DNA from 2 places in the Schinkia azotoformans genome. Region 2 is predicted to be linked to the other one. Evidence: a T-box and tRNA genes for the amino acid it is inferred to sense, from the RefSeq annotation. Region 2 holds a T-box; the other holds one or more tRNA genes.
The links. A T-box is a leader RNA that pairs with one kind of tRNA and senses whether it is charged. The one in region 2 lies ahead of ileS (isoleucine--tRNA ligase), so its partner is inferred to be a tRNA-Ile.
Positions count from the first base shown of each region.

Region 1 (8,784 bases), on a different contig from region 2:
GGTCTCTGGCAATTTGGATGACTTCCGGAGAAGTACCATGTGCGGTGAAGATAACGGTTCCTTCCGTTATTTCATCTAGAAGTTCTTTACGAGTTTTCCCTTTTATATCTAAAGTTTTAATATCTTCTTTCTCAAACGCTTCTGTAACATGTTGATTATGAACAATCATTCCTAATATATAAATAGGTCTTGGTAAACTTTTATCAAGAGCAGCATTTTGGGCAATTACCATCGCGTCAACTACGCCATGACAATAACCTCTTGGTGCGATTTTTAAGACTTCCATCCTTGACCCCTCCTCCCGTTACAATTATATGATAGAAGAGGAGGAATTACAAAGGAAACTCCTAGATATACAGCTTTGGTTTTGAGAGTTTAACTTTTTCAACCGGTTCCACCTTAATGTTGTCGAAATCGGGTACTTCTTTCTCTATTATTGCTTGCGATCTTTTTTTATTTCCTGTCGAACCTTCATTAACAAAATCTTCTGCAGTAGTACCATCTTCTGCAATAGGACTATCTTCTGTAGAAGTACTATCTTCTGTTTCAGTTGACTCATCGGAGTTATTTAGTGCTCTCATCATTTTGAACATGGCAGGCATGTTCTTAATAAAAGGTCCATATTGTTGGATCATTGGTCCAACTTGTTGGGCCAGCCCCATAACCCTCTGTACGTTATTTAACATTCCAGAAATTCCACCTGAAGAAAAATTTCCCATGAGTCCTGATAAACCTGAACCACCACCATTCATAAGCTGTCCGCCAATTCCAGGGTTAAAACCCTGGCCCAATCCACCTGGGAAACCACCGCCTCTAAGGAACGTGCCACCACCTGGGAAGGCGCCACCGCCAGGAAAGCCCCCGAAATTAGCTGGTGCATTTCCTTTTCCTAAAAGCCTTGATAGTAAGCCGCCAAGTCCCCTTGATTGCTGCATTCCCTGCTGCATCTGCTGCATTGGAAATCGTGAGATTGGTGGCATCATGGGGCGTTGCATTGGGAATTGCATTGGAAAATTGCCTGGTCGAAAAGGGTGCATTTTATTCCTCCTTTCATAGTTAAACCGCAATATATGTCTCATTGTTAAAATATGCTGTTTTTTGACCAAGGTGTTAGTCATATGAAAGAATGGGTGTTTACCTAATAGAGTTAGTTAGCTATTTTTTGCAGTTTATTTTATACTAGTAAGACGACATGAAATTTATAGAATTTAGGAGATATACAATGGAAAATTCATTTAAAAGGTTTGATTTAAAACCGTTCCTTTTAGAGGCTCTAAAAAGTATTGGCTTCCAAGAACCAACTGAAATTCAAGAAAGAATAATACCGACAATTAAAAAAGGGGACAGTGCAATCGGGCAATCGCAAACAGGAACGGGAAAAACACATGCATATTTACTGCCAGTAGTCGATAGTATTAACCCGAAAAAAGAACAGGTTCAAGCGGTGATTACAGCCCCGACAAGAGAGTTGGCTACGCAAATTTATGAGGAACTAAACAAACTTACCAAATTCTGTTCTGAAGAAGAAATTATTACATCGAAACTATTTATTGGTGGTACGGACAAGCTGCGTACGATTGAAAAATTAAAGACTCAGCCACATATTGTTGTGGGGACACCAGGCCGTATTAACGATCTTGTAAAGGAACAAGCCCTATTTGTTCACACAACAAATAGGCTTGTTGTCGATGAGGCAGATCTCATGCTGGATATGGGTTTTATTAATGATGTAGACCAAATTGCCGGGAAAATGGGGCAAGATTTACAAATACTCGTTTTTTCAGCCACGATTCCCGAAAAGCTAAAACCATTTTTAAAAAAGTATTTAGAAAATCCAACATTCACACATGTGGCCCCAAAACAAATTGCCGCTGAAAAAATAGAACATTTATTAATTCCGTTGCGTCATCGAAATAAACTGGATGTCATTTATGAAATAGCTAATCAATTTAATCCTTATTTAGCCCTTATTTTTACAAATACAAAAAAAATGGCAGATGAGGTGGCAGATGGTTTAATCGAAAAAGGCCTAAAGGTTGGACGCATCCATGGTGATTTAACCCCTAGAGAGCGGAAAAAAATGATGAAGCAAATTAAGGACTTGGAGTATCAATATATTGTGGCTACGGATTTAGCCGCAAGGGGTATAGATATCGAGGGTGTAAGTCATGTTATTAATTATGAGTTGCCTTCAGATTTAGATTTCTACATTCATCGTGTTGGGCGAACAGCAAGAGCCGGCTATTCTGGCATAGCAGCTTCTATTTATGAATTAAGGGACCAGGATGCTCTAAACAGGCTCGAGAAAATGGGCATTGAGTTTAAGCATGTGGATTTACGCGATCACGAATGGGTCGATTTAGGCGCTAGGGATAAAAGAAAAGAAAGAAAAAATAACGCTCCACAGGCCGAACCGGAAAAGCTTGCTCATAAAACAATAAGAAAACCTAAAACAGTAAAGCCAGGCTATAAAAAGAAAAGACAGCAGGAAATTGAAAAATTTATTAAGAAAGAAAAAAGAAAAATTCGTAATAAAAAATAAAGGGAGAAGAATTGAATTATGTTAAAAATAGGTTCACATGTTTCAATGAATGGGAAAAAGATGCTTTTAGGAGCTAGTGAGGAAGCCGTTTCCTATGGAGCAAATACGTTTATGGTGTATACAGGTGCACCACAAAATACACGAAGAAAGCCGATAGAAGAATTAAACATAGAAGCAGGCCTTGCACACATGAAACAAAATGGGATTGAAGAAATTGTTGTTCATGCACCGTACATTATCAACATTGGTAATACTGAAAACCCTGCAACATTTGAGCTTGGAGTGAGATTTCTTCGATCAGAAATTGAGCGTACAGCAGCCATTGGGGCAAAACAAATTGTCTTACATCCGGGAGCACATGTAGGTGCGGGCGCTGAAAAAGGAATTCAAAAGATTATTGAAGGTCTAAATGAAGTGTTGACGAAAGAGCAAACTGTTCAAATCGCCCTTGAGACAATGGCAGGAAAAGGCTCTGAATGTGGACGTTCCTTTGAAGAACTTGCCGAAATTATTGAAGGTGTTACACATAATGAGAAGCTGTCTGTATGCTTCGACACATGTCATACACATGATGCAGGGTATGACATTGTCCATGACTTTGATGGAGTATTAGAAGAATTTGATCGGATCGTCGGTATTGATCGAATGAAAGTACTTCATATTAATGATAGCAAAAATGAACGAGGGGCGCGTAAGGACCGGCATGAAAACATCGGATTTGGGAAAATTGGCTTTGATGCCTTAAATTATGTCATCCATCACCCACAGCTTGAACAAATCCCTAAAATCCTGGAAACTCCGTACGTTGGAGAAGATAAAAAGAACCAAAAACCACCATATCGCTTTGAAATCGCGATGTTAAAGGAACAGACATTTGATCAGAGCTTATTAGAAAAAATTATGAATCAATAAATAATAAAGAAGAGGCTGGATATAAAACAGCCTCTTCTTTACTTTTTAAATTGTCTTAAAAGTTCATTTGCTTTTTTAGCTAAATTTACATTGACCTCTTTACCGATTTTTTTAATGATATTGCGATGCTGTTCATCGTTATCAATACTAATGTTTTTTTCTGCTTTAAGGATAGTAATGATTTTGGCCGCTTCTGCTTGGGATAAATTAATATTATAATTTTTGGCATGCTTTAATAATTCATCGACAGTGATCGTTTTTAATTTTTGATTAATAAACTGCTGAACAAATGGATTCATTTTGAACTTCCCCACCTTTGATTGTGCCATTAATAACATAGTATGAATTAACAACTAAGGTGTTCTAGCCATTATTGATAAAGATTGACATTAATGATTCGGCCATAATCGGACCATACTATTAATGCTCCTCAATTAATGAAAGTGAGGGATCCAAGGTGGCAGAACAAAACTTTAGTGAAAAAAATAAGAATAATAAGGCTTCAATAGACGATTCCCAAGGGATATCGTATGAGAATTATGAGAACAACTTTGCAGATATCACACAAGCTGAAAAAAATAACTCTGAGGATTATGACTTAAGGGACCGAAACGACTGGGCAACAACAGATGCGGATTTTTCTGAAGAAACGGCGGCTGAGGTTGCACCTGGTTTAGGTTATTTAGGAAGGGCCGATGATACGGACAGACCGCGTACCTTTGATAGACCAACGGAGGAGGGAACTGGCGGAAGAGTAATGGGGGCAATTGCTTTAGCATTGTCAATATTATCCCTATTCTATTCCCCAGTACTATTTGGTGCTGCAGGGATCATCGTTGGATTTATTGCACGCCGAAGAGGAGCAAATGGATTAGGTAATTGGGCGATGGGGATTGGTGTTGTATCGTTAATCATCGGATTATTTATTGCACCATTCTTTTATTAAATAATTATCATTAAAAGACATGAAAAAGGAGCTACCAATTTGGGTAAGCTCCTTCTTCATAAATTGTCTAGCGCTTCTGCTTTTCTTATCAATTTTGTTTTTGGAAGTGCTCTTCGGCTAATTGATCGACTTCCTTCTTTAATTCCTCAACAAGTTTGTCTTCAGGTACTTTACGAATAATTTCTCCGTGGCGGAATAATAATCCTTCACCACGTGCACCGGCAATACCAATATCAGCCTCACGTGCTTCACCCGGCCCGTTAACCGCACATCCAAGCACTGCTACTTTTATTGGTGCCTTGATTTTTGAAATATATTCTTCAATTTCATTCGCAATACTGATTAAATCAATTTCGATCCGGCCACAAGTTGGGCAGGAAATAAGCGTCGCTGCATTGGCAGCCAGGCCAAATGTTTTAAGAAGTTCTCTTGCTACCTTTACTTCCTCTACAGGATCAGCACTTAGGGAAATTCGAATTGTGTTTCCGATTCCTTTGCTTAAAATGGCACCCAAGCCAGCTGCACTTTTTACAGTACCCGCAAAAAGTGTTCCAGATTCGGTAATACCTAAATGCAAAGGATAATCAAAGGCTTTTGCTGCTTTTTCATAGGCCTCAATGGCAAGATGTACATCAGATGCTTTTAGTGACACGATAATGTTGTGAAAATCAAGGTCTTCAAGAATTTTAATATGGTGTAGTGCACTTTCAACCATACCATCTGCTGTAGGATAGCCGTATTTATCCAAAATTCGTTTTTCTAAAGAACCGGCATTAACACCGATACGGATCGGTACGCCTTTTTCCTTAGCAGCTTTAACGACAGCTTCCACTTTTTCACGTTTGCCAATATTACCGGGATTGATTCTGATTTTATCTGCACCGCCTTCAATTGCTTTTAATGCGAGGCGATAATCAAAGTGTATGTCTACGACAAGTGGGATATTTATTCGTTTTTTTATTTCAGCAATTGCGTTTGCTGCTTTCTCGTCTGGGCAGGCAACACGAACAATTTGACAGCCGGCCTCTTCCAATCGATTTATTTGTGCAACCGTTGCATCAACATCGTGTGTTTTGGTTGTAGTCATACTTTGAATAACAACTTCATTATTACCGCCAATCGTTAAATTACCAACTTTAATTGGGCGGGTTTTTGTACGATGTGTTATTTCACTCATGCGAAAAACGCTCCTTCATAATGGTATACCCATCTATTGTATCAATGTATTCAAAAAAATGACAACTTTTTTATTGATGGAGAGGAGCATTATTCTTTATCTGTATAAACTGGAAATTTATAAACCTTTCCAATTTGGATCATTTCCGGTTCTGTCTTAGGATTTAATAGCTGAAAGTCAGTTATTAACTGTGAAATGGAAACGGGTAGTGGTCCGTCTTGAATTTGTTCAACGATGGATAGTACAGTTTGTCCGGCAGCTACTTTTACCTCTTGGTAATATAACTCTTCTTCTTTTCCAGTGTTAACACTCTTTTGTTCCTGTTCGTTCGCTTTTTCTACTGTTAATTCTTTTGCTGTTGCGTTTTCACTTTGTTTACTTTCTTTATTTTGTAGTAAAACGATGGAGGTTGGTTTACTTAAGACACCGGCACTTAAATCATAATAGATTACATAGGTAATAAACAAAACAAGCAAAGTAAGAAGTAATTTTCTCATAATATTCACCGTCTTAATCGTTTTACTACACTTTATGCTTGTCTTTTGAAAATATGATAGTTTTATACGGAAATTTTCGGTGAATCTAGTAATTTTATTGATTCTTTTACCTTTATATCTTTTACAGCGATCTGCTTCCCTTTTTTCTTTTTCCGATTTGTCAATATGGTTGCTCCTTTTTAAAAGTAGAATATGTTTGATATGTTATATAATTTTGGCAAAAAAAGAGCTACCTATTCAGGCAGCTGTTCTTCATTACTTGGGGCTTTTGCTTTCGGGATTTCTTTAATAATTAAATATAAAACAATGATCGCGGTTGCCCAGTATAGTAAAAATGCAAAAGGGATCGTAATTTTTAACGTATCGGTAATGGCAAAAAAGAGAGTTGGTATTGTTACCGCATAGGCAGATAGAATCCATAGATTTTGGTAGCGGAGCTTTCTGTTCATTTGTTTTGCAACCATTATTCCGATTAAAGCTAGGAACGAGACGCCAATAAATTTTAGACTAGACTGGAATAAATAAATGAATATAAATAAAATTGGGAGAATGACTAAAACAATCGAATCCAACTTATCTGTAAAACCTACTACCGTATCTTTGTTTAATGTTATGTTTCCAAATGAAGAATAGGGCAGGCGCTGTGAATCTGTCTCATTTACCAGTATCGCTTCTTTCTTTAATAAACCAATTGCATTGGAATGTTTTGAAACATCGCTCGCAGATACCTCACCAGTTGTATCAAAAATAAAGGTAAAGCCGCTTTCGATGTCTTCCTTTATAATTGGAGATTTAATTTCCGATGTTAGGATGCCATTTTTAAGTTCAAAATTTGGTAGGTCATTGATGATCTTTGTATTTGTAATGGAGGCCCAATTAAGAAAGTCCATCCCAAGTGAAATACTTGTTATTAAAGTGGAAATGAACATTAATAGAAACACATAGCCAATTGTCTTACCTATTCCTTGAAATCGAAAGAGCGCAACATCTTTAGGAGAATAGATGCTTTTTCCTAATTGCTTAAATATATTCATTTTTATAGACACACTTCCCTTCATGGCATATCTTACCTATCTATTCAAAAAGATACAAGTAAAATAATTATTGAGTTTTGCTCTTTAAAATGTTATATTATTTTAGCAGTCGTTATTCATAGTTTCAAAAGTATTTTAAAAAGAGTTGACATAATTAAGATTGTTTGATATATTAAAAAATGTCGCTAAACAATATTCCACAGTAGCTCAGTGGTAGAGCTATCGGCTGTTAACCGATCGGTCGCAGGTTCGAATCCTGCCTGTGGAGCCATTTTATTATGGCGGTGTAGCTCAGCTGGCTAGAGCGTACGGTTCATACCCGTAAGGTCGGGGGTTCGATCCCCTCCGCCGCTATTTCTTTCATCTATAGACATGGCGACTGTGGCGAAGTGGTGAACGCACCGGATTGTGGCTCCGGCACTCGTGGGTTCGATCCCCATCAGTCGCCCCATACTACTATAACTAGAATGGACCCTTAGCTCAGCTGGTTAGAGCTATCGGCTCATAACCGATCGGTCGCAGGTTCGAGTCCTGCAGGGTCCACCATTTCTATATTATATTATTTAACGCGGAGGAATACCCAAGTCCGGCTGAAGGGATCGGTCTTGAAAACCGACAGGCGGGTTAAACCGCGCGGGGGTTCGAATCCCTCTTCCTCCGCCATAAATTTAATTATTATTTTACCATCGCGGGGTGGAGCACGACCGAATAAGCTTCATCGAATCCGCATCAGCGTACCGACCGAAACGCTTCTTGAATAATCTTTCTGAGGTCGGGACGACAAAGGGACAGTCGTTTCTATGCAAACTTTGAAGGAAGCACAATATTATATATTTTTTACCATCGCGGGGTGGAGCAGTCTGGTAGCTCGTCGGGCTCATAACCCGAAGGTCGTAGGTTCAAATCCTGCCCCCGCAACCAAATACATAACTATGGCTCGATAGCTCAGTCGGTAGAGCAGAGGACTGAAAATCCTCGTGTCGGCAGTTCGATTCTGTCTCGAGCCACTCTAAAAAACATCCTTTATAAGGGTGTTTTTATTTTGAATAAATAATGGCTTGGTTGGAAAAAATTATGTTGTTATGTAAAATTTTGAGGTTTTAAATTTGAAAAAGTGTGGAATAAGTGTTAATGTAAGAGCGAAAGATACTTTTGAAACAAAAAAGTATAAAAATCCAAAAATTAACATCTACATAATTAACTAGGAGGAGATTTTATTATGGCTAAATTTGAATTACCACAATTACCTTATGCATATGATGCATTAGAACCACATGTTGATGCTAGAACTATGGAAATCCATCATACGAAACACCACAATACTTATGTAACAAACTTAAATAACGCACTTGAAGGAAATGACGAGCTTTTAAGCAAATCTGTTGAAGAAGTTATTTCAAACCTTGATGCTGTTCCTGAAGCAGCACGTACTGCAGTTCGCAATAACGGTGGTGGTCATGCTAACCATTCATTATTCTGGACTGTTATGAGTCCAAATGGTGGTGGCGCACCAACTGGTGAACTTGCTGACGCAATCGCTCAAAAATTTGGTAGCTTTGATGCTTTTAAAGAAGAGTTCGCTAAAGCAGCTACAACCCGTTTTGGTTCAGGTTGGGCTTGGTTAGCAGTTAACAATGGACAGCTTGAAGTGACTAGCACACCAAACCAAGATTCTC
Region 1 covers NZ_JARSMD010000007.1:2,974-11,757, forward strand. The annotation lists gene P9E47_RS03385 (4-hydroxy-3-methylbut-2-enyl diphosphate reductase) at 1-286, opposite strand, end outside; gene vrrA (VrrA/YqfQ family protein) at 348-1,037, opposite strand; gene P9E47_RS03395 (DEAD/DEAH box helicase) at 1,223-2,542, shown strand; gene P9E47_RS03400 (deoxyribonuclease IV) at 2,561-3,454, shown strand; gene P9E47_RS03405 (DUF2624 family protein) at 3,493-3,753, opposite strand; gene P9E47_RS03410 (DUF4190 domain-containing protein) at 4,014-4,400, shown strand; gene ispG (flavodoxin-dependent (E)-4-hydroxy-3-methylbut-2-enyl-diphosphate synthase) at 4,489-5,577, opposite strand; gene P9E47_RS03420 (hypothetical protein) at 5,667-6,074, opposite strand; gene P9E47_RS03425 (DUF1189 domain-containing protein) at 6,308-7,108, opposite strand; tRNA gene P9E47_RS03430 (tRNA-Asn) at 7,305-7,379, shown strand; tRNA gene P9E47_RS03435 (tRNA-Met) at 7,389-7,462, shown strand; tRNA gene P9E47_RS03440 (tRNA-His) at 7,484-7,559, shown strand; tRNA gene P9E47_RS03445 (tRNA-Ile) at 7,578-7,654, shown strand; tRNA gene P9E47_RS03450 (tRNA-Ser) at 7,679-7,771, shown strand; tRNA gene P9E47_RS03455 (tRNA-Met) at 7,953-8,029, shown strand; tRNA gene P9E47_RS03460 (tRNA-Phe) at 8,043-8,115, shown strand; gene P9E47_RS03465 (superoxide dismutase) at 8,328-8,784, shown strand, end outside.
Region 1: it encodes a tRNA-Ile, which carries the amino acid that the T-box ahead of ileS (isoleucine--tRNA ligase) is inferred to sense. The anticodon was not compared.

Region 2 (8,784 bases):
TAACGACATGGCGCAAATCCTCGTAGCAGGTCAAGTCGCAGAATATGTCAGACTTCATTTCAATCAAGTTGGCAAAACAAATGTGACACTTGAACAAATTGGATGTGAGAAGATCATACCCGTGAATGATGAATGGCATGAGCATACGTGTACGGTATCCTCAATGCGGCTTGATGTTATTTTGGCTGAAGTGTTTAATCTTTCGAGATCAAAAGTATGGCCATACATTCAAAATCAAATGGTAAAGGTAAATTGGAGGGTTACTGATGACCCCTCATTTCTTTGTCACCAAGGTGATACATTATCAATGCGGACGTTTGGACGATGCAAGATAAAAAGGATTGAAGGGCAAACGAAGAAAGAAAAATGGCGTATTGTTGTGGCAAAGGCAAAATAATTATTGAAAATGTTGCAGGAATTAGAGTGAATGTGTCGAAAAATATATAAATCATAACTTTGGGTTTTTTACTAAATGTTGGAGGTGTCACCTATGCCATTAACACCATTAGATATTCATAATAAGGAATTTAGCCGTGGTTTTCGTGGGTATGATGAGGATGAAGTTAATGAATTTTTAGACCAAGTTATTAAAGATTACGAGATCATCATTCGTGAGAAAAAAGACCTTGAAGAAAAAGTGAAAGATTTAACAGAGAGATTAACCTATTTTTCTAATATTGAAGAAACTTTAAATAAATCGATAATAGTAGCGCAGGAAGCTGCTGAAGAAGTTAGAAGAAACGCGCAAACAGAATCAAAATTGATCATTAAGGAAGCTGAGAAAAACGCTGACAGGATTATAAATGAGGCATTAAGTAAATCTCGCAGAATTGCGATTGAAATTGATGAATTGAAAAAGCAATCGAAAGTATTCCGCAATCGTTTCCGCATGCTAATCAAAGCCCAATTAGAAATGATTGAAAGCGATGATTGGGAGCATTTAATGCAATATAACGAGGAAGAGCCGGAAGAATTAACGGAATCTTAAAGAAAACTTGACGGAAGCAAAATGTTTGAATATAATTTGTATATTCTATTTTTTAAACGATGACAGGGACAGTAGTCTTTACAGATCACCGCCAGCGAATCGAGGATAGTGCAAGCTCGATGGAAGAAGTAAAGAAGAAGATCACCCTTGAGTTCTTAAGCTGAAATGAGGTTAGCCAGTAAGCTTGGGCGTTTTATTCACGTTACGAATAGTAAAGCGAGCTTAATTATACAAGTATATGGAATATTATACTTTTATTTGCTAATTTGGGTGGTACCGCGGGAATACCTTCTCGTCCCTTTCTTGGGATTGAGAAGGTTTTTTTATTGTAAAAAAATAGCTTATGCATTAAAAATAGGAGGATTTTATAATGGAATATAAAGATACATTGCTTATGCCGAAAACAGAGTTTCCGATGAGAGGCAATTTGCCAAAACGCGAACCTGAAATCCAAGCAAAATGGGAAGAACAAAATATCTATAAAATGGTCCAAAAAAGAACGGAAGGACGCCCATTGTTTGTCCTGCACGATGGACCTCCCTATGCAAATGGTGATATTCATATGGGTCATGCCCTTAATAAAATTCTTAAGGATATGATCGTTCGCTTTAAATCAATGAGCGGCTATCATGCTCCGTATGTACCAGGCTGGGATACACATGGTTTGCCGATCGAAACAGCGTTGACTAAAAACAAAAAAGTAGATCGCAAAAAAATGAGTGTCGCTGAATTCAGGAAACTTTGTGAAGAATATGCTTATGAGCAGGTCGACTGCCAACGCGAACAATTTAAACGACTTGGTGTTAGAGGGGATTGGGAAAATCCTTATATCACTTTAACAAAGGGTTATGAAGCGCAACAAATTAAAGTTTTCGGGGAAATGGCAAAAAAGGGTTATATTTATAAAGGGTTAAAGCCAGTTTATTGGTCACCATCATCCGAATCAGCTTTAGCTGAAGCAGAAATCGAATATCAAGATAAGCGTTCTGCTTCGATTTATGTTGCTTTTCAAGTAAAAGATGGCAATGGTGTCCTAGCAGGGGATGAAAAAATCATCATCTGGACAACAACACCTTGGACTATTCCGGCGAACCTCGGTATTTGTGTACATCCTGAGTTGGAATACAGCGTAGTTGAAGTGGATGGCGAAAAATATGTTCTAGCATCTGCATTGTTGGAATCAGTTTCAAAAACAATTGAATGGGAAAATGTAAAGGTTGTTAAAACTGTAAAAGGTGCAGAGCTTGAAAATGTAGTAGCCCGTCATCCGTTCTATGAGCGTGATTCATTAGTCATGCTTGGAGAGCATGTCACGACAGATGCAGGTACAGGTTGTGTACACACTGCTCCTGGACATGGTGAAGATGACTTCTTAGTTGGTAAAAAGTATGGATTAGATGTATTAAATCCTGTTGATGATAAAGGATATTTTACAAGTCAAGCACCTGGCTTTGAAGGCTTATTCTATGATGATGCGAATAAGGTTGTATCAGAGAAATTACAGGAAGTTGGCGCATTATTAAAGCTTACTTTTATTACACACTCCTATCCGCATGACTGGAGAACGAAGAAACCGGTTATTTTCCGGGCGACAGCACAATGGTTTGCATCGATTAAGGATTTCAGAGAACAATTGCTGCAGGCTATTAAAGAAGTGAAATGGGTTCCTGCTTGGGGTGAAACTAGATTATTCAATATGATTAAAGACCGTGAAGATTGGTGTATTTCCCGTCAACGTGCCTGGGGTGTTCCGATCCCAGTATTTTACGGTGAAGATGGTGAACCGATCATTACGGATGAAACAATTGCACATGTCTCTAATTTATTCAGAGAACATGGTTCAAACGTATGGTTTGAAAGAGAAGCAAAGGATTTATTACCGGAAGGGTTCACATCACCACATAGTCCAAATGGCAAGTTTACTAAAGAAACGGATATTATGGATGTTTGGTTTGATTCCGGTTCTTCCCACCAAGCGGTGTTAGTAGAACGGGAAGAATTGCAGCGTCCGGCCGACTTGTATTTAGAAGGTTCTGACCAATATCGCGGCTGGTTTAATTCATCTTTATCAACTGGTGTTGCTGTAACTGGAAAAGCTCCATATAAAGGCATTTTAAGCCATGGCTTTGCATTAGATGGTGAAGGTCGGAAAATGAGTAAATCTCTAGGAAATACTATCATTCCTAATAAAGTCATGGATCAATTAGGTGCCGATATTTTACGCCTATGGGTTGCCTCTGTTGATTATCAGGCTGATGTTCGCGTATCCGACGCGATCTTAAAGCAGGTGGCTGAAGTATATCGGAAAATTAGAAATACGTTCAGATTCTTACTTGGAAACTTAAGTGATTTTGATCCTGCTGTTGATAAGGTTTCCCTAAATGACCTGCGCGAAGTTGATGTTTATATTTTAGTGAAACTGAACAAGGTCATTGATAAAGTTCTGACATCATATGAAAACTATGATTTTGCCGGAATTTATCATGCCGTAAATAATTTCTGTACGATTGAATTGAGCTCTTTTTACTTGGATGTGGCAAAGGATGTTATTTACATCGAGGCTGCAAATAGTAAAAACCGTCGTTCAATCCAGACAGTTCTTTACGAAACATTGCTTGCTTTAACTAAATTAGTAACCCCAATCCTGCCGCATACTGCAGAAGAAGTATGGGAGTACATTCCAGGTGTTACAGAAGAAAGCGTTCAGCTTGTAGATATGCCTCAAGTGACAGAAATTGCGAACGCAGCAGCTATTGAAGAAAAATGGGATACCTTTATGGAAATTCGTGATGATGTTTTAAAAGCTCTAGAAAATGCTCGTAATGAAAAAGTAATCGGCAAGTCATTAACAGCAAGCATCACATTATATCCAAATGCTAAATATAAGGAGCTTCTACAAAATATTGAAGATTTACAAAAACTATTCATTGTCTCACATTTAGAAATGGCTGGAGATCAAGGCAATGCTCCAAGTGAGGCACAAAGCTTTGATACTTTGTCAATCGTCGTTAAACCGGCTGAGGGCGAGACTTGTGAACGCTGCTGGGTTGTTACACCAACAGTAGGAGCAGTAGCTGAACATCCAACATTATGTAAAGACTGTGGAACAACCGTTCAAGAGCATTATGTGAAATAAATAGAAAAGCGGAAGGCGCACATTTGCAGTGCGCCTTTTCAATGTCTAGCTCCAGCACCCTGCGACTAGTAGATTTCGCTAAATGGGTGCTATCGCTTTTCGGCTTGTAAATGTTGCCTGTCTAAATATATTCGTTCTGGCAACAATAAGCTTACAATTTAATCACATAACTCAAAGTTTCCAAGGAGGCAGCTTGATTATGAACGATCTTTATGCACAAGTTAAAGCAGAGCTTGAATTAACTAGAACGGAACTGGAAGAAGGATTAAATCGAACTTCGTATTATAATCGGGAAAAGTTAAACCAAGTAGATCACCATATTCAAGCCGAACTACAGGATGTGAAACGAACATTGCTCAAAATGGATCTAGGACTATATGGGGTTTGCGAGGAAACCGGTGAAAGGATACCAACAGAACTGTTAAAGGTTGTTCCAACAGTTAGAACACTTCGTGAAGCAGAGGCAATGACACAATTTCCATATCTAGTTGAACAGCCTCTATATTGTTAATTTGCCAGCGACTATGCTACAATTTTACAGAAATAAATTTTTGGCATAGGAAGATCGGAGGAGCATTGGTGATTTATTATTTTATCGCAATTATTGTTATTTTAATTGATCAATGGTCGAAATGGCTCGTTGTTAAAAAGATGGAACTTGGGGAAAGCATCACAATCATTGATCAATTCTTTTATTTAACCTCACATCGCAACCGGGGAGCTGCATGGGGGATTTTACAAGGTCAAATGTGGTTTTTCTATATCATAACTATTATTGTCATTATTGCCGTTATTTATTACATCCGGAAATTGGCGAAAAAGGACCCGTTAATGGGCTGGTCATTAGGTCTTATCCTTGGGGGAGCGATTGGGAATTTTATAGATCGCCTTATTAGAAAAGAAGTAGTCGACTTTTTTGATTTCTATTTGAATTTTTATTTCTTCAAATATAATTATCCAATATTCAATGTTGCGGATGCAGCACTTGTCGCTGGGGTGATCCTCATATTAATACATACTTTGCTGGAAGCTAAAAAGGAGAAAAAGGTAAATGGAGAAGTTTGAAGCAACAATAACAAGTGCTAACGAAAATGAGCGAATTGATAAAGTGTTATCTACCTTCAATGAAGAATGGTCACGAAGTCAAGTTCAACAATGGATTAAAGATGGACTTGTAACTGTTAATGGAAAAGATATTAAAGGAAATTATAAATGCAAGCTGGATGATTATATCGAACTTCAAATCCCAGAACCGGAGATTTTAGATGTTTTACCTGAAGAGATGAATCTCGATATCTATTATGAAGATTCTGATGTCCTAGTCGTTAATAAACCAAAAGGGATGGTTGTGCATCCAGCTCCAGGCCACTTATCCGGCACCCTCGTGAATGGACTGATGGCGCATTGTAAAGATTTATCGGGAATAAATGGGGTTCTAAGACCGGGTATTGTTCATAGAATTGATAAAGATACATCAGGATTACTAATGGTAGCCAAAAATGATATGGCCCATGAATCATTAGTAGACCAGCTAGTTAATAAAACTGTCTTAAGAAAATATAAAGCCTTGGTTCATGGAAATATTTCACACGACAATGGCACAATTGATGCGCCGATTGGCCGGGACAAAAATGATCGCCAAAGCATGACGGTGACCGATGAAAATAGTAAAACAGCTGTAACCCATTTTCGGGTGCTAGAAAGATTTAAAGATTATACCTTTGTTGAATGTCAGCTTGAAACCGGCCGTACTCACCAAATAAGAGTTCATATGAAGTATATTGGCTATCCTTTAGTTGGTGATCCAAAATATGGCCCGAAAAAAACAATGGATCTTGGTGGGCAAGCACTTCATGCAGGTATATTAGGATTTATTCATCCGCGCACAAAAGAGTTTTTGCAATTTGAAGCACCACTGCCAGGAGAATTTGAAGAATTACTAAATAAACTTCGAAAAAGCTAATTGACAAAATTCGATATTAGTGGGATAATTTTTTTAGAAAATAAATAGGTCCTTTAACTACAGTCCCGTGAGGCTGAGAAGGAAATCGTGATATGAATACTAGGGGAAGACTGTCCTCTTATCTTCGTGTACAAAAAACGATCCTCTCGCCAATCGGTGAGAGGATTTTTGCTTTGTCTATAAAATTGACATTTTGGAAAATTAAAAATAAAGAGGTGGAGGCAACATGAAGGAAAAAGCGATTGTCCTTGATGAACAAGCCATTCGTAGGGCATTAACACGAATAGCGCACGAAATTATTGAACGTAACAAAGGAATTGAAAACTGCCTTCTAGTTGGTATTAAAACTCGAGGAATTTATTTAGCAAATCGCCTCGCAGAAAGAATAAAACAAATTGAGGGAAATCCGATACCGGTTGGGGAAGTAGATATAACCCTTTATCGCGACGATTTAACGACGAAGACTTCGAATAATGAGCCAATGATCCATGGGTCTAGTATACCAGTGGACATTAAAGAACAAACGGTAATCCTAGTTGATGATGTGTTATATACAGGTCGAACGGTTCGGGCCGCAATGGACGCCATAATGGATATCGGCCGACCATCCCAAATTCAATTGGCTGTTTTGGTTGACAGAGGACACCGGGAACTGCCCATTCGAGCAGATTTCGTTGGAAAAAATATTCCGACATCCAGTTCAGAGGTCATTGTTGTTGAGTTGAATGAAGTAGATCCAATTGATCAAGTAAGCATTCATGAGAAAGAATAAGCTACAGATTAAGAGAATAGGGGAAGAGAATAATGACAAGACAAGACATCGTATTAGACGTACATGAAAGACCAAAAGTCCCGCAATGGATTTCTCTTAGTATTCAACATTTGTTCGCCATGTTTGGAGCAACGATCTTAGTACCTTTCCTAGTTGGATTGAGTCCATCGGTTGCCCTAATTTCAAGTGGGTTGTCCACACTTGGATACTTAGTTATTACAAAAGGTCAAATACCAGCATACTTAGGCTCTTCCTTTGCCTTTATCGCGCCTGTTATTGCAGCTAAGGCCAGTGGTGGCCCTGGTACGGCCATGCTAGTTGGGTTTATGGCAGGGATGATCTACGGAATAGTGGCCTTACTAATAAAACAGTTCGGAGTTAAATGGCTTTTAAATATCTTGCCACCGATTGTTGTCGGACCTGTTATTATGGTTATCGGCCTTGGGCTTGCAGGAAACGCGGTTAATATGGCAATGAGAATCGACCCTAATGATGCGGCTACCTACAGTTCTTTGCACTTTTCTGTTGCATTAGTCACACTATTCTTAACAATAATAGCAACGATGTTTTTTAAAGGATTCTTTGGGGTTATTCCTGTATTATTCGGAATCGTTTGTGGTTACACCTATGCAGCTATCGTTGGAATTGTTGATTTTTCAGGGGTGACCGCAGCAAAATGGTTTGAAGCACCTGAACTGTTAATTCCCTTTGTAACATACTCTCCAGAATTAAAATGGAGTGTTGCGATTGCGATGCTTCCGGTTGTCATTGTTACATTTTCCGAAAACATCGGACACCAGATGGTTCTTAGCAAAGTTATTAATCGAAATCTACTTGTTAAACCAGGCTTACATAGGGCGATTGCAGGTGATGGATTTGCGTTAACATTAGCTTCCCTCATCGGTGGTCCTCCGAATACGACGTATGGAGAAAATATCGGGGTTTTAGCGATTACGAGAGTATTTAGCGTGTTTGTAATTGGCGGTGCAGCAGTATTCGCAATTATATTTGGGTTTATTGGCAAGTTTAGCGCATTGATTAGTTCAATCCCAACCAATGTAATGGGTGGGGTATCTATACTATTGTTTGGGATTATCGCCTCATCTGGGTTAAGGATGTTGATCGATAATAAAGTGGATTTCAGTAAAAATAGAAATTTAATTATTGCCTCTGTAATATTAGTAATTGGTATTGGCGGGGCCTTTATTCAAGTAACTGAACAAGTTCAAATTTCCGGTATGGCATTAGCAGCCATTATTGGTGCAATACTGAACTTTGTCTTGCCTGGCAGAGAAAAGAATGTTGATGAAAATGCATTGTTAAGTGAAGACAACAACTAAGATTAAACACACTTTAAATGTGGTCCAGAGAGGCTTATAAGGGTGTTCCAAGTGCACCCTTGTATATACAAATACAGATGGGTGTTTTTTTAAACCTAATTTGTTCATTAATCGAATGGGGGCAAATGAAATGAATCATTTATTAACAATGTCAGGCCTAACTTTGAATGAGATTGAGAATATTCTTCATGAAGCAGAGCAGTTTTCCGAGGGGAATAGTTGGAAGGTCGATCATCAAATGTTTGTCGCTAATATGTTTTTTGAACATAGTACACGGACAAGGAATAGCTTTGAGGTAGCAGAAAAGAAGCTGGGATTAGAGGTCTTAAATTTTTACGCGGAAAGCTCTAGTGTTCAAAAAGGTGAAACTTTATATGATACGGTACGAACATTGGAATCCATTGGTATTAATGGGGTTGTCATTCGCCACCATGAAAATAATTTCTACCAAGAGCTTGTAGGAAAAATAAACATTCCGATTATCAATGCCGGTGCAGGTACAGGAGAGCATCCAACTCAATGCCTACTTGATTTATTAACGATTAAGCAGGAATTTCAAACATTTAAAGATTTAAATGTTGCGAT
Region 2 covers NZ_JARSMD010000019.1:283,604-292,387, forward strand. The annotation lists gene P9E47_RS12330 (YlmH family RNA-binding protein) at 1-397, shown strand, start outside; gene P9E47_RS12335 (DivIVA domain-containing protein) at 491-988, shown strand; T-box leader at 1,039-1,291, shown strand; gene ileS (isoleucine--tRNA ligase) at 1,359-4,124, shown strand; gene P9E47_RS12345 (TraR/DksA C4-type zinc finger protein) at 4,324-4,635, shown strand; gene lspA (signal peptidase II) at 4,689-5,189, shown strand; gene P9E47_RS12355 (RluA family pseudouridine synthase) at 5,176-6,087, shown strand; gene pyrR (bifunctional pyr operon transcriptional regulator/uracil phosphoribosyltransferase PyrR) at 6,314-6,859, shown strand; gene P9E47_RS12365 (solute carrier family 23 protein) at 6,892-8,199, shown strand; gene P9E47_RS12370 (aspartate carbamoyltransferase catalytic subunit) at 8,330-8,784, shown strand, end outside.